3 regions of the Bacillus sp. KNSH39 genome follow, and region 1 is predicted to be linked to each of the others. Evidence: riboswitches for the same ligand, from Rfam matches in the RefSeq annotation. Region 1 holds a riboswitch; each other region holds the start of a gene.
The links. A riboswitch is a leader RNA that binds a small molecule or an ion and turns the genes downstream of it on or off. The one in region 1 is predicted to bind S-adenosylmethionine.

Region 1 (7,009 bases):
ATAAAAAGGAAATACCATACTTCCTGCCATCATGATGATACTTTGCGAAGCCACAAATCTTCTATATGTCATTTCGTATACTCCCTATAAAATAAATTCACAAATCTCTCTTCTGAATCTACTTCCTTCTTTTTCTTGAGAAATTCTTCAATACGAGGATATGCCCTCTTTAACTGCTCTTTCGTTGGATAAGAATAGTACGGCAAATAGTAACTACCGTTATGCTTTAAAGTAACATCAATCATCTTCCGAATGACATCCTCTGTTTTCTTTATCTCACTCTCTGAGCGTCCCTGGTTAATCAAAAGAACCAGCGCAAACATATCATCTTTCGCATAGGACAAAACTGCATTTTCATTCTTTTCCACGTAACGAATCGTAATGTTGAGTAAATTAAACTCTTCTTCATTTAATACGTTACGTAAATCATCTATATACTCCGTGAAAGCATCTATAGGCACAAAGTATTCTTGTAACACTTCGGTCCTATTTGGATTTTCATATTCCATAAAAGCACTATCTGATCTCATAACATTATTACGCGTCTCATACTTTCCATCTGTACGTTCAAAATAACCTCTTTGTATATCCCAAAATGTATTCTTTCCCCAATCACTATAACGTGATAATCCAAGTAAAAATTTCGGTACCGCTATAATATTTTCTTCCTTTAATTCACTGTACTCTTCTCTCATATTTTGATTTTGTGCCAAAGTATAATCTGTCACATACATCTCTTTTAAAAATGAATTTGGAGCAACAGAAATACGCGCTAAGTGCATACGAACATTTTCATCTCTTTTCACTTTCTCTTTGAAATAAGATACGTATTCTTTATAATCTATCATTCTCGTGTGCATTTCATATAATTCATCATCTGTTAACTTCAGCGTCACATCTAAAATAACTCCAAATAAACCGTAACCCCCAATGACATATGGAAATAACTCTGCATTTTCTTCTCTACTTACATTACGTACCGTGCCATCTGCCATTAACAATCTAAATGAATCTACTGTATCAATTAGTGCCTCATGACGAATATCACGCCCGTGTACATTTACACTTAATGAACCACCAACAGTAAAAATATTTTGAGACTGCATGACCTGTACCGCAAGGCCATATGGATTTATTTTCTTCTGAATATCATTCCACGTGACACCACTTTGAACTGTAATCTGCTTCTTCTCTGGATCAAATTCTAATATTTTATTATATCCTTTCATATCGAGCATCGTGCCATTTGGATAATATGTCTGTCCTCCTTGGCTATGTTGCATGCCTGCAATGGAAATTTTCTCTCCTGAAACTTTTGCATCTCGCACTAATTTTATTAACGAGTGCTCTTCCGTAGCACTTTCAACACGTTTTATTTTTGTCGGAAGCAATTTACCTACATCACTCATAATAGGATGATCAATTTGTTTTTTATACGTATGTACAGACGTTGCAAGCAAAACCGTATATGCAACAATGACCACTACTATCTTTCTTTTTTTCAAAGGACACTCTCCTTATTAGCAACAAAAAGAGATACCTGTTCTTTCAGGTACCTCTCTTGACAGTGATTACTTTGCTGCTGGCAATTGTATTGGATCAAATTTATCATACGATGTAAACTTCGCATCCGTAATAATGTGCGCTTTATCCTCACCATTGCTACTCATAACCATATCTATCTTTGCTGATTCATATTTAAAATCTTTTGTAATAATATATTCTCCATCTATTTCTTCTATCTTTGCATTTTGGCCTTGTAGCATTTGTTTCTGCTTTTCATCCATACTAGCTAACATACTCTCTGTCTCTTGCCCTTTTAATGCAAACTTCAGCTTATAATTATCTCCACTTTTCTCCATCTTCACTTTATTTAAAATTTCCGATGGAATCTCTAAATTATCTACCATTCCTTGAGTCGCATTCATTCCGTTAGCATTTAATTGTTCCTCTGGTACAGACATAACTTCACCCGTATTAGGATTTTTCAACTGACCAGCAATTTTGCCACCCACATCATAAACAACAACCTCTGTACCAGAAACATTCATTTCAGAACGAGAATTTTTTTTCTTCGGCTCTAATTGCATTTTGGCCTTTATTACATTCATCTCTGTTCCTTCAGCCTTTATTCCCACATCATATGTCATCGTTACATTTTCTTCGTTTTTAAAAGCTTCATTCGCTTTATTAAAAACATCCTTCGCTGTTAATTCCTTTTCTTTCTGCACAGCTTCTTTTTTCGGTTCATCAGTCTTTTTTGCTTTCTCATTACTACACCCTACTCCTAGACCGACTGCAAGTACTAAACTTGAAATTAAAATAATTTTTTTCATAACGTCCCCTCCTTCCCAAAAATAATATCATCTCTTTTCCTATGAAATCTATATAATTCGTAATATTCTTCTTTAAATTTATTTCCTATATAGCAACATGTTTGAGAAAAAGTTTAAATATGATGTAAATAATAACAACTCATTTCAGGAGGTCATTATGAAAGCTATTATTTGCACAAAGTATGGACCACCTAATGTTCTCCAACTTCAAAATATAGAAAAGCCTAAACCTAAAAAAAATGAAGTATTAGTTAAAATTCACGCAACAAGTGTATCGACTGGAGATTGTAGAATACGTGGCTTTAATAGCCCCCTCTTATTTTGGATTCCTATGCGGATCATATTAGGTTTCAGAAAACCGAGAAAACCTATACTTGGCGTAGAGTTATCCGGTGAAATCGAAGACATTGGAACAGATGTAACTCAATTTAAAAAAGGAGATCAAATTTTTGCATTAACAGAACTAAACCTTGGTGGTTATGCCGAATACACATGCGTGCATGAAAGTGGATTAATAGCATTAAAACCTACCAATGTGACATATGAAGAAGCTGCCGTTATTCCTTTTGGCGGAACTTCAGCATTGCACTTCCTTAGAAAAGGACAGATAAAAAAAGGGCAACGAGTACTTATATACGGCGCCTCTGGGTCAGTAGGGACAGCTGCCGTACAACTTGCGAAATACTTCGGGGCGACTGTCACAGCCATTTGTAGTAGTTCGAATTTCGATTTAGTAACAGCTTTAGGGGCAGACAACGTAATTGATTATATGAAAGAAGATTTTACTAAGCGGGGCGAGCACTATGACATTATATTTGATGCAGTTGGAAAATATAATAAGTCTCTTTGTACAGATGCATTAATGCCTAATGGAAAATATGTATCTGTGAACGGAATGATGGCAAAAGTCAGTAAAGAAGATATGAACCTACTAAAACAACTAGCTGAAACAGAAAAGCTAAAGCCTGTTATTGATAGAACTTACCGATTAGAAGAAATTGCTGAAGCTCATATATATGTAGAAAAAGGACATAAAAAGGGGAACGTTTCGATTACCATAAAATAAAATATTTTCTGAAAATAACATTGACAATTTTTTTTGTAAGATTTACTATTAGTACCATATTAAAAAACTACATACACATACTCTTATCAAGAGTGGCGGAGGGACTGGCCCGATGATGCCCGGCAACCGAGCTTATAACGTATAAGCTAAGGTGCTAATTCCTGCAAAACGAGTTTTCGTTTTGGAAGATAAGAGAGGAACCTATTTCGTCTATTCGGCACCTCTCTTATTTTGAGAGGTGCTTTTTATTTTGGAACGTATATGAAGGGGGAATCATAGATGAAGAAAGTATTATTAAGCATTGTAAGCGGAGCGGTACTATTATTAGGCGCATGTAGCGCAGGTTCAGATAAACAAGTAAAAGCGTTAGATGAGAAAAAGATTACTGTCGGTGTAACAGGCGGGCCGCATGAGCAGATTTTTGAAAAGGTAAAAGAAGTTGCAGCGAAAGATGGTCTCGAAATTGATATAAAAGTATTTAATGATTATGTAGCACCAAACGTATCCCTCGATGAAAAAAGCCTTGATGTAAATAGCTATCAAACGAAATCATATTTAGACGTATTTAAAGCTGAACGTAATATGAAATTAACCGAAGTATTTTCAACAGTAACATTCCCTATGGGCGTCTATTCTAAAGACATAAAAGATGTAAAAGAATTAAAAGATGGCGACGCAATCGCTGTCCCAAATGACCCAACGAATGAACTTCGTGCTTTAAAGTTATTTGAAAAAGCAGGGGTTTTAAAAGTGGATCCAAAAGCGACAGAAAAAGCGACTGCGAAAGATGTAATTGAAAATCCAAAAAAATTAAAGATTGTTGAGTTAGAGGCATCTCAATTACCAACACAACTAAGTGAAGTAAAAGCAGCTGCAATTAATACAAACTTTGCATTAGGTGCAAAATTAAGCCCTGCGAAAGATTCCATTTTCCGTGAAGGCAAAGATTCGCCTTATGTGAACTGGGTCGTTGTTCGTACTGAAAATAAAGATGATGTTGTTGTAAATAAATTAAAGAAAGCTTATCAATCTAAAGAAGTAAAAGAATTTATCGAGAAAAAATTTGATGGTTCTGTTTTACCGTCTTGGTAGGAGCTGACGATAATGATTGAATTAAAAAATGTATCCAAAGTATTTACAACAAAAAAGGGGAATGTGGAAGCTCTTAAGTCCACTTCCCTCCAAGTAAAAAAGGGCGAAGTATTTGGAATCATTGGATATAGTGGCGCTGGCAAAAGTACATTAATTCGCTGTGTAAATTTATTAGAAAAACCAACGACAGGAAATATTATTGTAAACGAGCAAGATTTAACAACACTGTCTACAAAAGAACTAGCAAAAGCGAGACAAAAAATCGGGATGATTTTTCAAGGATTCAATTTGCTCAAAACTGTTACCGTTTATGAAAATATCGCATTACCGTTACGCCTTGCTGGCGTTCCAAAATTAGAAATTGAAAAAAGGGTAGAAAAGTATTTACGTATTGTCGATCTTTTTAATCGAAAAGATGCCTATCCGAGTGAACTTTCTGGTGGCCAGAAACAACGTGTTGCCATTGCACGTGCACTATCACATGAACCGGAAGTGTTATTAAGCGACGAAGCAACGAGTGCTTTAGATCCAGAAACAACTGATTCTATTCTTGACCTATTATTAAAGATTAATGAGGAAATCGGGATTACAATTTTATTAATTACACATGAAATGAATGTCATCCAACGTATATGCGACCGAGTTGCTGTTATGGAACATGGAGCAGTAATTGAAAGCGGGACTGTGAAGGAGATCTTCACAAACCCACAACATGTAACAACGAAGAAATTTGTAAATAGTGCATTTGCAGCAAAAATCCCAGCTGAAGTACAAAAAGAACTACAAAGAACCGGAGAAATCGTAACACTTTCATTTATAGGAAATTCTTCTGGTGAACCAGCGTTAGCTATCGCTACAAAACGTTTCCAAGTGTATCCAAATATTTTATCCGGTAATATTACACAGTTAAAACATGAGGCATACGGGAAACTTGTCATTCATATGCAAGGGGAACAAAATGAAATCCACCGTGCTTTATCATTTTTACAAGAGCAAGGAATCATCGTAGAAGGAGGTAGAACAGATTATGGGAAACAAGTCCTTTTTGGATGAATGGGGTAAAGTCATATGGGAAGCAACCATTCAAACATTTCAAATGACATCTATTTCACTATTCATCTCTATCCTTATTGCACTACCACTTGGTGTCACACTTGTTTTAACAAGACCTGGTGGGCAGCACGAAAATAAAATCATTTACCCAATTCTTAATACAATTATTAATATCATTCGCTCTCTTCCATTTATCATTCTATTATTCTTCATTTTACCTTTTACAAAGTTTCTAATGGGAACCTCCATTGGTGTACAAGGCGTAATCGTACCGCTTGTCGTATTCACGGCCCCTTATATTGCACGATTAATGGAAACTGCTTTATTAGAAGTAGATCGCGGCGTTATTGAAGCCTATCAAGCGATGGGCGTTTCTACTATAAAAATTATTTGGCACGTTATGGTGAAAGAAGCTCGTCCCTCCCTTGTACTTGGATTAACAATTGCAACGATTGGCTTAATCGGCGCAACAGCAATGGCTGGTCTTGTAGGCGCTGGTGGGCTAGGGGACTTAGCATATCGCTTCGGACATTTACGCTATGAACCTGAAGTAATGTATGCAACTGTCTTTATTTTAATTATCCTCGTTCAAGGATTACAGTCTTTAGGGAATGGTATTGCACGAAGGTTGAAGAAAGATTAAAAAAGAAGGTATCTCACTAAGGTGAGATACCTTCTTTTTTATCTTTTAAATCCACCTTCTGAATGAATAACTTGCCCAGTAATCCACTCAGCTTCTTCACTTACTAAAAATTTAATGAGTCTAGCTGCATCCTTTGGCTCACCAATTCTGCCAAAAGGAAACATCGGCTTTAACCCTTGTTTTATCTCTTCAGTCATCCATCCTGTATCAGTTGGTCCTGGATTAATTGCATTCACTGTTATTCCTAAATGAGCTACCTCTGCTGACAACGTACTAGTAAGAGCATCAATAGCTCCCTTCGTTGTTGCATACGCTAGTTCTCCTACCATAGGACCTTGAAATTGCCCCGAAGTCATATTCACAATTCTACCACCAGATTTTTTATCAAATCCTCGGGCAAATTGACTACTGAGCAATGTAGTCGCACGAATATTCACCATATAATGCTTATCTAATTCTTCAGCAGTCAACGTAGAGAAATCATTATTCGTAGAATATGCTGCATTATTAATTAATATATGAGGGTACCCTAATTGTTCAGTAACTTTATTTATAAGCTCTTTCGGTGCATCATTCTGAGTTAAATCTAACTCCATACTTGAGACTTTAACACCGTTTTTTAGTAACTCTTCTTTTAATTGTATTTGTTCATTTTTATCAACGCCCCAAGGCATCTCTTTATCGTAAGCTGTCCAATACGTAAAAAATATATCGTATCCTGATTCAGCTAATTCTTTACAAACCGCTGCGCCTATACCATCTAGACGACTTACCCCTGTAATAACTGCTACTTTATTTTTTAATTGGTTCATCATATAC
Region 2 (7,009 bases), 160 kb from region 1:
ATTACAGCAGTTTAAAGAGTATGGCGTGAATATGACATACAAAGGTATAAAAATTGCAGATTTACAAAATGTTGAATCTTACTTCGCAGGAAAAACGGTTGTTTTAACAGGTAAGCTAGAAGTTATGGGACGAAGTGAAGCGAAGAAGAAGATTGAGGCATTAGGTGGAAAAGTAACGGGAAGTGTTAGTAAGAGTACGGATTTAGTTGTTGCAGGTGAAGCGGCTGGTTCGAAATTAGCACAAGCGGAGAAACATAATGTTGAGGTTTGGAATGAAGAGAGGTTCTTACAAGAGCTAAATAAGTAAGAGGTGCAAACTTACCATGAAAAAAATAGCATTAGCGGTATTAAGCCTTGGCCTACTTGTAAGTGGGTGTAGTGCAGGTGCCGACAAAGATGAAAAAGTGGCTGAGAAATCGGGGAAAGCAAAAGAACAATCAGTTGTTCCAAAATACGCTATTTCGGATGAATATTATAAGACGACTATTCCATTTGATGGTGGAAATGCACGTGGTTTAGTGGTGCAAGGGTTAAATAGTCGTCTTGATATAGATGAATTTGAAACAGGGTTAATGCGAATTGCAAAAGAATCATTTAGTACGAAAGATAATTTTTTAAAAGGCGGAAAAGCTCTAGATACTCAAACTATACAGATGCTTGTTAAAAGAAAACGTACAGATGCTGAACAAAAGGAACTAGAGGACAAATTAAAAAAAGATGCAGTTAAATTTCCTAATATAGGATTAAACCCTGCATTAGGAACAGGATCCGAATCACTAGAAGTGAAAAATAAAAAAAATCCAATATATATTTCAAATATTTTAGAGCATGATTATTATGTGAAAAAAGGCGATAACGGCGAGGAACGCGTTGGTATGGTAGTTGGATTAGCAATGAATTCTGTTCAATATTTTAACGAAGAGCATGGTTATCCACGTGAAGCTGCAATCCCGGATGAAAAGATGTTAGCTGAAGGGAAAAAAATGGCGCAAGAAATTTTGAAAGTCATACATCAAAAAGAACCTGAAACCAAAAATATTCCAATAACATTTGCGATTTATCGCCAAGCTCCAAAGTCTTCGCTCGTGCCAGGTAACTTTGTTTCTTATGCAAATGCCGAAAAAGGTAGTGAAACGGTTGAAGATTGGAAACAAATTAATGAAAAATATTATTTGTTCCCATCAGAGCAAGCGAAAACAGATAATAAACGTGAAGACCTTGCAAGAGTATCCAACTTTAAGGCAAAACTAAGCGATTATTTCCAAGGCGACTATACAGCTGTTATTGGTACTGGTATGTATAGAGATGATGAATTAAGAGAAATGAAGCTTGATATTCCTGTCCAGTTTAATGGAAAAGCTGAAATAGTTGGTTTTACACAATATGTGGCAGGGCTTGTTATGGAATACTTCCCGAATTATATGAAAGTACAAGTAACGATTAAATCTGTAGAACGCCCAGAAGCTATTATTATACGTGAAGCAAAACAAGATGAACCACTTGTGAAGATTTTAGATTAAATATGAAGGCTGTTCCTCTATGGAACAGCTTTTTTTCTTATGTAATTTTGTTATAATTTAAAATGTTGTAAAAAATAGGGGTAAGGGGTAAATCTCATGGAAGAATTAAGTTTTCAAGTCATTATTTTATTAATTGCATTCGGTTTTTTAGCAGCTTTTATTGATTCCGTTGTTGGAGGAGGAGGGTTAATTTCGCTTCCTGCGCTTATGTTTGTTGGCTTATCGCCAGCTTCGGCAATTGCAACGAATAAATTAGCGGCAACAATGGGGACGTTTACGAGTGCGATGTATTTTATTCGATCAGGAAAAGTTGATTTTAAAATTGTAGGAAAGTTAATCCCGTTAACTATTGTTGGAGCTGTTGCAGGTGCTTTAGTAGTAAAATTTATTCCACCGGATATTTTACGCCCATTAGTACTTGTAATGTTGGTATTTATTGCTATTTATATTATTGCAAAAAAGAATTGGGGAAGTGTGTCTACCTATAAGAAGATGACGCAAAGAAAAACATTAATATTTTTCTTTGCTATTTTAATGATAGGATTTTATGATGGATTTTTTGGACCAGGGACAGGGTCGTTTTTAATTTTTGCATTTTTATTAATTGGCTTGGATTTTATTCAAGCGGCAGCATCTGGAAAACTTTTGAACTTTGTTAGTAATATTGTATCTTTAATTACTTTTTTATTTTTAGATATAATTCATTTTGAATACGGTATTATCATGGGATTATCAATGATCTTAGGTGCTTATTTTGGATCGAAGTTTGCGGTTCAAAAAGGTGTTGGATATGTAAGGACTTTATTTTTATTAGTTACTATATTATTGATCGGGAAAAATGTTTTGGAATATACTCATATTTTGTAGATTCATACGCATGTATGAATCTCTTTTTTATTATATTTTAAAAATTTATTAATTTTTAAAATATAAGTCTAGGAATATTTGAATAAATCTAAATTATCGTGTAGAATAATGTTGTAAAATGTAAACGTTTTTCTAAGGGGAGGCTAAAAAAAATGGTAGTAGCATACAAACATGAGCCATTTACAGATTTTTCAGTGGAGGCTAACAAATTAGCGTTTGAAGAAGGTTTAAAGAAAGTAGAATCTTATCTTGGACAAGACTATCCATTAATTATTGGGGGAGAAAAAATCACTACAGAAGACAAAATTGTTTCTGTAAACCCTGCAAATAAAGAGGAACTTGTTGGTCGTGTTTCAAAAGCAAGCCGTGAGTTAGCTGAAAAAGCAATGCAAGTAGCGGATGAAACATTCCAAACTTGGAGAAAATCAAAGCCAGAAATGCGTGCAGACATTTTATTCCGTGCTGCAGCAATCGTTCGTCGCAGAAAACATGAATTCTCTGCTATTCTTGTAAAAGAAGCAGGTAAGCCATGGAATGAGGCAGATGCTGATACAGCAGAAGCAATCGACTTTATGGAATATTATGGTCGTCAAATGTTAAAATTAAAAGACGGTATTCCAGTAGAAAGCCGTCCAATTGAATATAATCGTTTCTCTTACATTCCATTAGGAGTAGGTGTTATCATTTCTCCTTGGAACTTCCCATTCGCAATTATGGCAGGTATGACAACAGCTGCTTTAGTTTCTGGTAACACAGTATTACTAAAACCAGCTAGTACAACTCCTGTAGTAGCAGCGAAATTTATGGAAGTATTAGAAGAAGCTGGCTTACCAGCTGGCGTAGTAAACTTCGTTCCAGGTAACGGTTCTGAAGTTGGTGACTACTTAGTAGATCATCCTCGTACACGTTTCGTAAGCTTCACGGGATCTCGTGATGTAGGTATCCGCATCTATGAGCGTGCAGCGAAAGTAAACCCAGGACAAATTTGGTTAAAACGCGTTATCGCTGAAATGGGCGGTAAAGATACAATCGTTGTTGATAAAGAAGCAGATCTTGAATTAGCAGCTAAGTCTATCGTTGCATCAGCATTCGGATTCTCAGGACAAAAATGTTCTGCATGTTCTCGTGCAGTAATCCATGAAGATGTATATGATCATGTATTAAATCGTGCTGTTGAATTAACAAAAGAATTAACAGTTGCTAACCCAGCAGTATTAGGTACAAACATGGGTCCTGTTAATGACCAAGCTGCATTCGATAAAGTAATGAGCTATGTTGCAATTGGTAAAGAAGAAGGTAGAATCTTAGCAGGTGGCGAAGGAGACGATTCTAAAGGCTGGTTCATCCAACCAACAATCGTTGCTGACGTTGCAGAAGATGCTCGCTTAATGAAAGAAGAAATCTTCGGACCAGTAGTAGCATTCTGTAAAGCGAAAGACTTCGATCATGCACTTGCAATTGCAAATAATACGGAATACGGTTTAACAGGTGCTGTTATTACTAACAACCGTGACCATATTGAAAAAGCACGCGAAGACTTCCACGTTGGTAACTTATACTTCAACCGTGGATGTACTGGTGCAATCGTAGGTTACCAACCATTCGGTGGCTTTAACATGTCTGGTACAGACTCTAAAGCTGGTGGACCTGATTACTTAGCACTTCACATGCAAGCAAAAACTACTTCTGAAACTTTATAAGAAATAGTAGAGGAGCTCTTCACAGAATGTGAAGAGCTCCTTTTAAAATTGAAATCCTATATATTACCATCGTTCGAAGGGAATGAGCTAAAACCTATTAATAGCGGGATAAACATGTGAACAGAAATAAAATGATGAGAAAAGTTGACTTATTAGTCATATTTTTTAGTATTCATTTTGAGAATTTCCTGTATAATACAATTTGAAAGAAAATCTATGGTTCGACAAGGAACACTCCTTTCGGTTTTGCTCACTGAAAGGAGTGTTTTTTTATGTAGCTAAAAATTCTTGCGTGCTTATTACATTTGCATATACGCCATTTAAACTAGCTAAAATTGTATTGTGAATGTAAACAGCTGGTATAGTAGCGTTCTTAAAAGACAGGTCTTTTGTAGCACAAGCATCATGTATAACGGTACATTGAAAGCCAAAATCGAATGCAGCCCTTACTGTAGCATCGATACACATATGAGTCATCATCCCACATACAACGACATGTTCAATATTTAAACGTTTTAATTGCTCTAGAAGATTAGTTTCTCGGAAGCTATTTGGATAATGTTTGACTATAACTGTTTCTTCTCTAAGTGGACGTACGCTTTCGTGAATATGTACACCTTCTGTATTAGGTAGGAAAAAAGTAGCGTCATCTTTTATAGCTACGTGTTGGATATGAAAAATAGGTTCGCTGTTTGTTCTAAAGTGTTGTAATAACTGATTAGCATATTCGCTTGCTTCTACTGGATTACGCAATTCCATCTTTCCATTTGGAAAATAATCGTTTTGAATATCGATGAGTAAAAGAGCTGTTTTCATATATTTATCTTCCTCCGAGTTTCATATTCAAATAAATTTATTCAATTCGTAGAGAAGATTCTCCTGTTTAAAAATATGAGGAAGAAGAATTTTAAATAACCTTGAAAGTTACTATTTTCTCATGAATTTTCATCTGAAAATTTTAATAAAGGAATAATTAATATTTTTCTAAAAAATGTATTGACTCTTATTATTCTGAGTTCTATAATGAGAATTAATTAAACGACAATTAAATCGATACATTCTTATCCAGAGAGGTGGAGGGACTGGCCCTACGATACCTCAGCAACGGGTTTTTTTAATACCGTGCTAACTCCAGCAAGCCATATAAAGGCTTGGAAGATGAGAAGATGTGAACGAGTACATATAAGTGCTCTCCTTCTTATCTTTATGGTTGATAAGAAGGAGAGCACTTTTTATTTTACCTCGAAAGCTCTGCTTCAAGTTTTTACAGCATATAGGAGGGGAAAAAATGATTTCTTTTAACAATGTAAGTAAAGTGTATGAATCAGCTGGGCAATCTGTTCATGCGGTGGAGGATGTAACATTATCAGTTGAGAAAGGCGAAATTTTTGGCATTATTGGTTTTAGTGGCGCTGGAAAGAGTACGTTATTACGCTTAGTAAATATGTTAGAGAGACCGACGGCAGGAACGATTTCAATAGATGATAAAGATATTACATCATTATCGACGAAAGAATTACGTAAACTGAGACAAAGAATCGGAATGATTTTCCAAAGTTTTAATTTATTTAATTCAAGAACAGTATTTGGAAATATTGCTTATCCATTAAAGTTAGCGAAAGTACCAAAGAATGAGATAAAAGAAAGAGTAAATGAACTGCTGAAGTTTGTAGGGTTAGAAGATAAAGCAAACTATTACCCAGAGCAGCTATCAGGTGGACAAAAGCAGCGTGTGGGCATTGCTAGAGCACTTGCGACATCGCCAGATATTCTTATATGTGATGAGGCAACATCAGCCTTAGATCCAGAAACAACGACAGAAATTCTAAACTTATTAAAGAAAGTAAATAGAGAATACAATTTAACAATTCTTCTTATTACACATGAAATGCATGTTGTGAAAGAAATTTGTCACCGTGTAGCTGTAATGGAGAAGGGAAAAGTTATTGAAGAAGGAAAACTGTTTGATGTTTTCACGCAACCAAAAACAAAGACGACTCAAAACTTTGTACGTTCTGTCATTAATGATCATTTACCGGAAAGTGTTCTAGCGAAAATTCAAAATGGTGGTCAAATTTATCGTCTAACATTTACTGGTGAGGAGACAGGACAGCCGGTACTATCATATATCGCAAAAAACTATAACGTCGATGTAAATGTACTGTACGGAAATATTATTGAACTTCAAAATGTGCTATTTGGAAATCTTCTTGTAGAGTTGCAAGGGGAGCAGAGGGAAATTCAAAAAGCATTACAACATCTAAGACTGCAAGTGCAGCTGAAGGAGGTAGAAGCTCATGCGAGTTGATTGGAGTATATTTTGGCCGCGCATACTAGATGCGACGGGGGATACCCTCTTAATGGTAATTGTAACCCTTATATTTGCTACAATTCTTGGTATACCTCTAGGTTTACTTTTATATGTAACGAGAAAAGGAAACTTTTTAGAAAATAAATGGGTCTTTTCTATTCTTAACATCATAATTAATACAATTCGTCCGGTACCATTCATTATCTTTTTAGTAGCGTTAAGTCCACTAACGAGAAGTGTTATCGGAACGACGATTGGAACAGCAGCAGCAATTTTCCCGATGACGTTAGTCGCATCAATTGGTATTGCTAGAATGGTTGAAACAAACCTTGTTTCCGTTCCGAAAGGAGTAATTGAAGCAGCGCAAGCAATGGGCGCCTCGCCAATTAGAATTGTTTTTGAAATCCTTGTACCAGAAGCGTTAGCGCCATTAATCTTAGGTGTCACATTTATGACAGTTGGTTTAATTGAATTTTCTGCAGTTGCTGGGCTTGTCGGTGGTGGCGGTCTTGGTGATTTAGCAATGACATATGGTTATCAACGTTTTGATACATCAGTTATGTTCGTAACGGTCGTGTTACTTATTATTCTCGTACAGATAGCTCAAAATT
Region 3 (7,009 bases), 890 kb from region 1:
CACTCCACCAAAGCCCTCAGTATCCTCTTATCTTAGAAGATGATGTTACAGTTGGGCATCAAGTTATTTTACATAGTTGTCATATTAAAAAAGATGCTTTAATTGGAATGGGATCCATTATATTAGATGGTGCTGAAATTGGCGAAGGAGCTTTTATCGGCGCTGGAAGCCTCGTTTCACAAGGAAAGAAAATTCCACCAAACACGTTAGCTTTCGGTCGTCCCGCGAAAGTCATTCGTGAATTAACAGCAGAAGACCGTAAAGATATGGAGCGTATTCGCACGCAATACGTTGAAAAAGGTCAATATTATAAATCATTACAGAAGTAAATTTCCGCTGCCATAAGATTGGCAGCTTTTTTTATATAAAATCTAACTTTTTCTTTACAAAACATTATTACTCCCTCAACAAAATCTTATTAAAATAAAAGCTAATATCTCCATATATATGTAAACGAGGGAGGAGAATTTTCATGAAGGTCAGTGGATTATATAAAATAGAATGTTACATTTTCAAAGGAATTAATCGCTACTTTGATCAAAAAACATTAAATATCTTTTTCAGCAATATTACTCATATCGGTGGCGCGACTTTCTCCATCGCACTCACACTTTTCTTTTTAATTTTTGCAAAAGGTACTTTACATCAAGCAGCAATTGCAACTGCTATTTCTTTAACAATTAGCCATATTCCTGTACAAATATTAAAAAGATGGTATCCACGAAAACGTCCTTATTTAACAATTCAGGATGCAAAATATCCAGTCCATCCATTAAAAGACCACTCTTTCCCGTCTGGTCATACAACAGCCGTTTTCTCTGTCTTCATTCCATTTATTTGCTATAATCCAAGCTTACTTGCTTTCCTATTACCGTTAGCATTATGCGTCGGTATTTCACGTATTTATTTAGGACTTCACTATCCGTCAGATGTATTCGTCGGTATGTGCCTTGGCACTTGCTCTGGCATCATCTCTTTTTATCAATTCATCCCACTTTTCACATAAAGGAGTGATATGATGAGAGTCGCCATTTTTACCGATACTTTTACGCCACAAGTTAACGGGGTTGCGAAAACGTTAGAGCGATTAACACGATATTTTCAGAAAGAACAGATCGCCTATTCTGTTTTCGCCCCTCAGCATACAGCTGAAGATAATTTTGTAGCGAATGTGAATAAGATGAGAAGTATCCCGTTAACAATATTATATCCAGAATGTCGTTTTTCTTTTCCTACTCCGCGTATTAAACGGGAACTACTTTCCTTTAAACCTGACATTATTCACATTGCCACACCTTTCAACATGGGACTTTGTGGATTGTATTATGCAAAAAAGTTAAACATCCCAGTTGTCGGTTCTTATCATACTGATTTCGATGCCTATTTACGTTATTACAAAATCGAATTCCTCTCCAATATGCTTTGGAACTATTTAAAATGGTTTCATAGTCATATGCAAAAAAATTTTGTACCTTCCTTTGAAACATTACATCAATTAAAAAATAAAGGCTTTCAGACCCTCTCTATATGGGGACGTGGTGTAGATTGCACACTCTTTCATCCAGCTTACAATACAGACCTATTCCGAAAAAAATATAATATTACAGCGAAGTATGTCCTTTCCTATGTTGGACGAATTGCTCCTGAAAAAGATATTGATACGCTGCAACACCTTATCGTTAAAACAGCACATACTCGAAACGATATTCATTGGCTCATCGCAGGAGACGGTCCTCTAGCAACAAGTTTACGTGAAGCTGTTCCGAAAACAAATATCACTTTTACTGGCTATTTACAAGGCGGGGATTTAGCTGAAGCATATGCTTGTTCTAACATAATGGTGTTTCCATCAGCTACTGAAACATTCGGAAATGTCGTACTTGAATCACTCGCATGCGGTACACCTGTTATTGGTGCAAATAGTGGCGGGGTTAAAAATATTATTACAGATGGAAAAACGGGAGTTCTTTGTCCGCCTAAAAATGAAGATGCATTTCTATCATCCATTTATTTTTTATTACAAAATGAAGAAAAACTTGAGCAGATGGGAATAGAATCTTCCTCTTTTGCGAAATCAAAGAGCTGGGATGAGGTCTTTCGTGGCTTGCTTAACCAATATGAAGAAGTCCTTCAGCATAACGCATCAGAGTTGCTTGCTTAAATAGAAAAACTCCCTTCAAAAAACGAAGGGAGTTTATTACATGGTCATAAATTTTAGTTTAATAAATGATACATAAGGTTAAGCATTGTTTTATTTCTATATTAATTATATCAAAAATAAACATAACTAAACAGACTTGTAATAAAAACCCATAAAAATTAATATATGGTTATACAGTGTTTTAACTGTATAATGATTTTAAGAATTCCCCTTAAAATCAACTCACTCACATACCTTTATACAGCAATTGTTCCCCAATTCTGTATATCAAAAAAACCTTTCATTCATTTGAAAGGTCTTTTTGAGCCTGCACATATTCTTCTTTCGTATTTACATTTATAAACCAATCCGCATTCGCTTGTACATCTTCTCCAGAAACATACTTCACATTACATTGTGATAAAAGCTGCCCCATACTTCTTTTTTCTTCCTGAAGTAAAGCATAAATCTTTTCTTTCACGCGGTTATGATACGCCGCAAGTAGCGGTTGTTTTCTTCCATTAATAATAGGTACAACCGCATCATATTCATTGTTCGTTTGCTCTAGTAAAATGGTAAACCATTCATGCGACACGTTTGGTGCATCGCAAGGCATAATAGCGTACCAATCTGCTTCTATGTATTCCATTCCTGATACAATGCCGGCCAGCGGTCCATTCCCTTTATAGTGCGGAATGTCTTCTATAACAGGTACTTGTACGAATTGCTCTACTCGCTCTTTTATATCAGTATGGCTAATTACTACAATGTCTTGCAAAGTATTTCCCATCACTTTCACAATATGCTCAACAAAAGTAGTTCCCTTCCAAATTGCTAACGCTTTCGGCTCACCGAATCTACTCGACATACCACCTGCTAATACAATTCCAGCATACTTACTCATTGGCGATGCAGCTCAAATGTAATATGACCTAATTCCGGTAAAATTAATTTATTCATCGCAAGGCGAACCGCTCCGCTAGACCCTGGCATCGAGAAGACTACTTTGCGCCCAATTGTACCACCAATCGCTCTACTTAACATTGCGCTGCTTCCGATATCTTCTAAATAACTAATCATACGGAACAGCTCACCAAATCCAACAATTTCTTTATCTAATAACGCTGATACTGCTTCAATTGTGACATCGCGTTTCGTAATACCAGTACCGCCATTTGTTAATACAACATCTACATCTTCCTTATGATAACCAGCTAACACTGCTTGCTGAATACTTTCTTTATCATCTTTTACAATTTCATAAGAAGTTACTTTATGTCCCGCTTCTTTTAACAATTCATGTAATAGTTGTCCGCTCTTATCTGTTTCTTCCGTACGTGTATCGGAAATCGTCACGATCTTGCAACGCACTTCTTTTGGAGCTTGTTTTTTATGTTCAGTTACACTCATTTTTTATCTTTCCTTTCTTAAAGACTTTTCTTCATTTTATCATACATACCTTTACACAATTATGTATGAAGCCAATCATGCGCCATGATACAATATAAGTATACTAACCCACAAAAAGGAAAGTGCCCTTTCTTATACTCCTAGACTACACATCTTTAGCTACTCTTTATATTTTCTACATAATAGAATTCAATTTTAAAACTTGTACTAAAAAATAAATTGGAGGTCTACATAGTATGGAACTTTATAAAAAATTAACAACAACATTTATCCTCTTATTCATCGCTTCAATCACTGTCGGCTTTTCCTTAAAAGGCGCAATTCCATACGCTACATTAGTAAGCATTATATTCGCGACACTATTTTTACTAAGTAGTGCATTTTGCGCAGGTAAAGCACGTCAAATGAAAGGTTGATTACATATGTTCCAGAAGAAATCAATCCTTTGTAAATCATGTGAAAAGGAAATACAAAAGGAGGACTTACATTGTTTGAATCAAACCGTATCCAGTTACGAAAGTTTTCCGAAGATGATATTCTAACATATTATAAATGGCATAATGATATAGACGTTATGAGTTCAACTACTCTCACTCTTGATAAACCTTCCCTTCAAGACACAGAAAAACTTTGCCAGCAATTTATTCATTCTTCGGACTCTAAGAGCTATATCATTGAAGAAAAATCTACGCATCTTTCAATTGGTATTACTTCTTTAATTCATATTGATTCGTATAATCGAAACGCTGAATGTATTATTGATATTGGTAACAAGGATTACTGGGGGCAAGGTTATGGGAAGGAAGCTTTCACCTTATTATTGGATTATGCATTTTTAGAATTAAATTTACATCGCCTTTCTTTACGAGTATTTTCTTTTAACGATAGAGCAATTAAATTATATAAATCACTCGGTTTTCAACATGAAGGAACTTGTAAAGAAGCTATATTCCGCAATGGCAATTGGCATGACATTGAACTCTTCGCTTTATTCCAACGTAATTATAAATAAAAAAAGCTTTGCGCTCACCGCGCAAAGCTTTTTTTCATATATTATAGACCAGCTTGCTCTTTTAAAGCTGCTGCTTTGTCTGTACGTTCCCATGATAGATCTACATCAGTACGTCCAAAGTGGCCGTAAGCTGCTGTTTGTTTGTAAATTGGGCGACGTAAGTCTAGCATTTTAATAATACCAGCTGGGCGAAGATCGAAGTTGTTACGAACTAGCTCTACTAGTACGTCTTCAGATACTTTACCAGTGCCGAATGTATCAACTGAAATTGATACTGGTTGTGCTACACCGATTGCGTATGCAAGTTGTACTTCTGCTTTTTCAGCAAGACCAGCTGCTACGATGTTTTTCGCAACATAACGAGCTGCATATGCTGCAGAACGGTCAACTTTCGTTGCATCTTTACCAGAGAATGCACCGCCACCGTGGCGAGCGTATCCACCGTAAGTATCAACGATGATTTTACGTCCTGTTAAACCAGCATCACCTTGTGGTCCACCAATTACGAAGCGGCCAGTTGGGTTAATGAAGAATTTCGTTTCTCCATCCATTAATTCTGCTGGTACTACAGCTTTAATTACGTGCTCTTTTAAGTCGCGATCGATTTCTTCCCATGTAACATCTGGGTGATGTTGTGTAGAAATTACGATAGTATCAACACGTACTGGTTTACCATTTTCATCATACTCAACTGTAACTTGCGTTTTTCCATCCGGACGTAAGTATGATAATGTATCATCTTTACGTACTTCAGTTAAACGGCGAGCTAATTTGTGAGCAAGCGAGATTGGAAGTGGCATTAACTCTTGTGTTTCATTACATGCGAAACCAAACATTAAACCTTGGTCTCCTGCACCAATTGCCTCAATCTCAGCGTCAGTCATTTGACCTTCGCGTGCTTCTAGCGCTTGGTCAACACCCATAGCGATGTCAGCAGATTGCTCATCGATAGATGTTAAAACTGCACAAGTTTCTGCATCGAATCCGTATTTTGCGCGTGTGTAACCAATGCCTTGAATTGTTTCACGAACGATTTTTGGAATATCTACGTAAGTAGAAGTCGTAATTTCCCCCGCTACCAATACTAAACCAGTTGTTACAGTTGTTTCACAAGCTACACGTGCATTTGCGTCTTTTGATAAGATCGCATCTAAAATTGAATCAGAAATTTGGTCACAAATTTTATCTGGATGTCCTTCAGTTACAGACTCAGATGTGAACAGATGACGTTTTTTTGTCATGTGGTAAACCTCCCTACAGTAATTGTATATATTGTACGGAACTCATCCTTAATTTGCCACAAACTGCGACATACATTTATTCTCCCACACAAGCATACAGAAAAACCTTTCCTACTTTACATAGAGGAAAGGTTTAATTTGCTACTTGCATACTGCTTTTTGCCCTTCGCTCTTATCGTTCGAGACCTGTAGCCTCGCACAGGTTTTAGCACCTATTCACCTGTATTTACCACTACAAGTGAGGTTGCTGGGCTTCATCGGGCCTGTCCCTCCGCCAGCTCGGGATAAGAGAGTATCCGTCCCAACCTATACTAAAGAAATGATATTCATTTGTCAATTAATATTCACATTTTCCTGAAAGTTTTTCTCAATACGCCTGAAATGAAATATTAATAGGGAAATAATGCATTCACACAAACAAAAAGAAATAAATAGTATACATTATTTATATAATTGTGTTATACTCTTGTTGGGGATTACGAGAAATATTTCATTAAATGAAAAGGATGGTATATAAATATGAGTACTGTGAATGTCCAAATTGGTTTACACGAATTATTGAACGGAAGCAATGCACAGATTCAACTAAGTGTTCCGCAATTAGTGGAAAAAGTATTAATGCGAAATGAAGGGAAATTAACTTCGACTGGTGCCGTTTCTGCTTCAACTGGAAAATATACAGGACGTTCTCCTAAAGATAAATTTATTGTGAAAGAAGCATCGGTTGCTGACAAAATTGCTTGGGGAGCTGTGAACCAACCGATTTCTGAAGAACATTTTAATAAATTATATACTAAAGTTTTAGAATACTTAAAAGAAAAAGAAGAGTTATTCGTCTTCAAAGGATTTGCAGGCGCTGACCGCAATTACCGCCTACCAATTCAAGTTATTAACGAATATGCATGGCACAATTTATTTGTACATCAATTATTCATTCGTCCAACTGAAGAAGAATTAACAACTCATGAATCAGAGTTCACAATTGTTTCTGCACCGAATTTCAAAGCTGATCCAGCTGTTGACGGTACAAACTCTGAAGCATTCATTATGGTTTCATTCGAAAAACGTATCGTACTAATTGGTGGTACAGAATACGCTGGAGAAATGAAAAAATCAATCTTCTCTATTATGAACTTCTTATTACCTGAACAAGATATTCTTTCTATGCATTGCTCTGCAAACGTAGGTGAAGAAGGCGACGTAGCA

Region 2: it holds a riboswitch for S-adenosylmethionine, as region 1 does, so the genes downstream of both, ACUL40_RS21500 (methionine ABC transporter ATP-binding protein) here and ACUL40_RS20695 (MetQ/NlpA family ABC transporter substrate-binding protein) in region 1, are expected to answer to the same signal.
Region 3: it holds a riboswitch for S-adenosylmethionine, as region 1 does, so the genes downstream of both, metK (methionine adenosyltransferase) here and ACUL40_RS20695 (MetQ/NlpA family ABC transporter substrate-binding protein) in region 1, are expected to answer to the same signal.

Annotation. Positions count from the first base shown of each region.
Region 1 is NZ_JBQXYO010000001.1:4,030,920-4,037,928, reverse strand. It holds gene ACUL40_RS20715 (MFS transporter) at 1-72, opposite strand, end outside; gene ACUL40_RS20710 (FAD-binding oxidoreductase) at 69-1,505, opposite strand; gene ACUL40_RS20705 (DUF6612 family protein) at 1,572-2,336, opposite strand; gene ACUL40_RS20700 (NAD(P)-dependent alcohol dehydrogenase) at 2,494-3,402, shown strand; SAM riboswitch class I at 3,483-3,597, shown strand; gene ACUL40_RS20695 (MetQ/NlpA family ABC transporter substrate-binding protein) at 3,682-4,494, shown strand; gene ACUL40_RS20690 (methionine ABC transporter ATP-binding protein) at 4,507-5,547, shown strand; gene ACUL40_RS20685 (methionine ABC transporter permease) at 5,522-6,190, shown strand; gene ACUL40_RS20680 (SDR family oxidoreductase) at 6,229-7,005, opposite strand.
Region 2 is NZ_JBQXYO010000001.1:4,189,151-4,196,159, forward strand. It holds gene ligA (NAD-dependent DNA ligase LigA) at 1-307, shown strand, start outside; gene ACUL40_RS21480 (CamS family sex pheromone protein) at 324-1,520, shown strand; gene ACUL40_RS21485 (TSUP family transporter) at 1,617-2,387, shown strand; gene pruA (L-glutamate gamma-semialdehyde dehydrogenase) at 2,540-4,087, shown strand; partial or broken gene ACUL40_RS21495 (cysteine hydrolase family protein) at 4,338-4,903, opposite strand; SAM riboswitch class I at 5,146-5,252, shown strand; gene ACUL40_RS21500 (methionine ABC transporter ATP-binding protein) at 5,376-6,395, shown strand; gene ACUL40_RS21505 (methionine ABC transporter permease) at 6,385-7,009, shown strand, end outside.
Region 3 is NZ_JBQXYO010000001.1:3,137,467-3,144,475, forward strand. It holds gene ACUL40_RS16040 (gamma carbonic anhydrase) at 1-329, shown strand, start outside; gene ACUL40_RS16045 (phosphatase PAP2 family protein) at 473-1,006, shown strand; gene ACUL40_RS16050 (glycosyltransferase family 4 protein) at 1,019-2,161, shown strand; gene ACUL40_RS16055 (molybdenum cofactor guanylyltransferase) at 2,442-3,044, opposite strand; gene ACUL40_RS16060 (MogA/MoaB family molybdenum cofactor biosynthesis protein) at 3,041-3,550, opposite strand; gene ACUL40_RS16065 (hypothetical protein) at 3,787-3,966, shown strand; gene ACUL40_RS16070 (GNAT family N-acetyltransferase) at 4,038-4,562, shown strand; gene metK (methionine adenosyltransferase) at 4,604-5,803, opposite strand; SAM riboswitch class I at 5,973-6,094, opposite strand; gene pckA (phosphoenolpyruvate carboxykinase (ATP)) at 6,323-7,009, shown strand, end outside.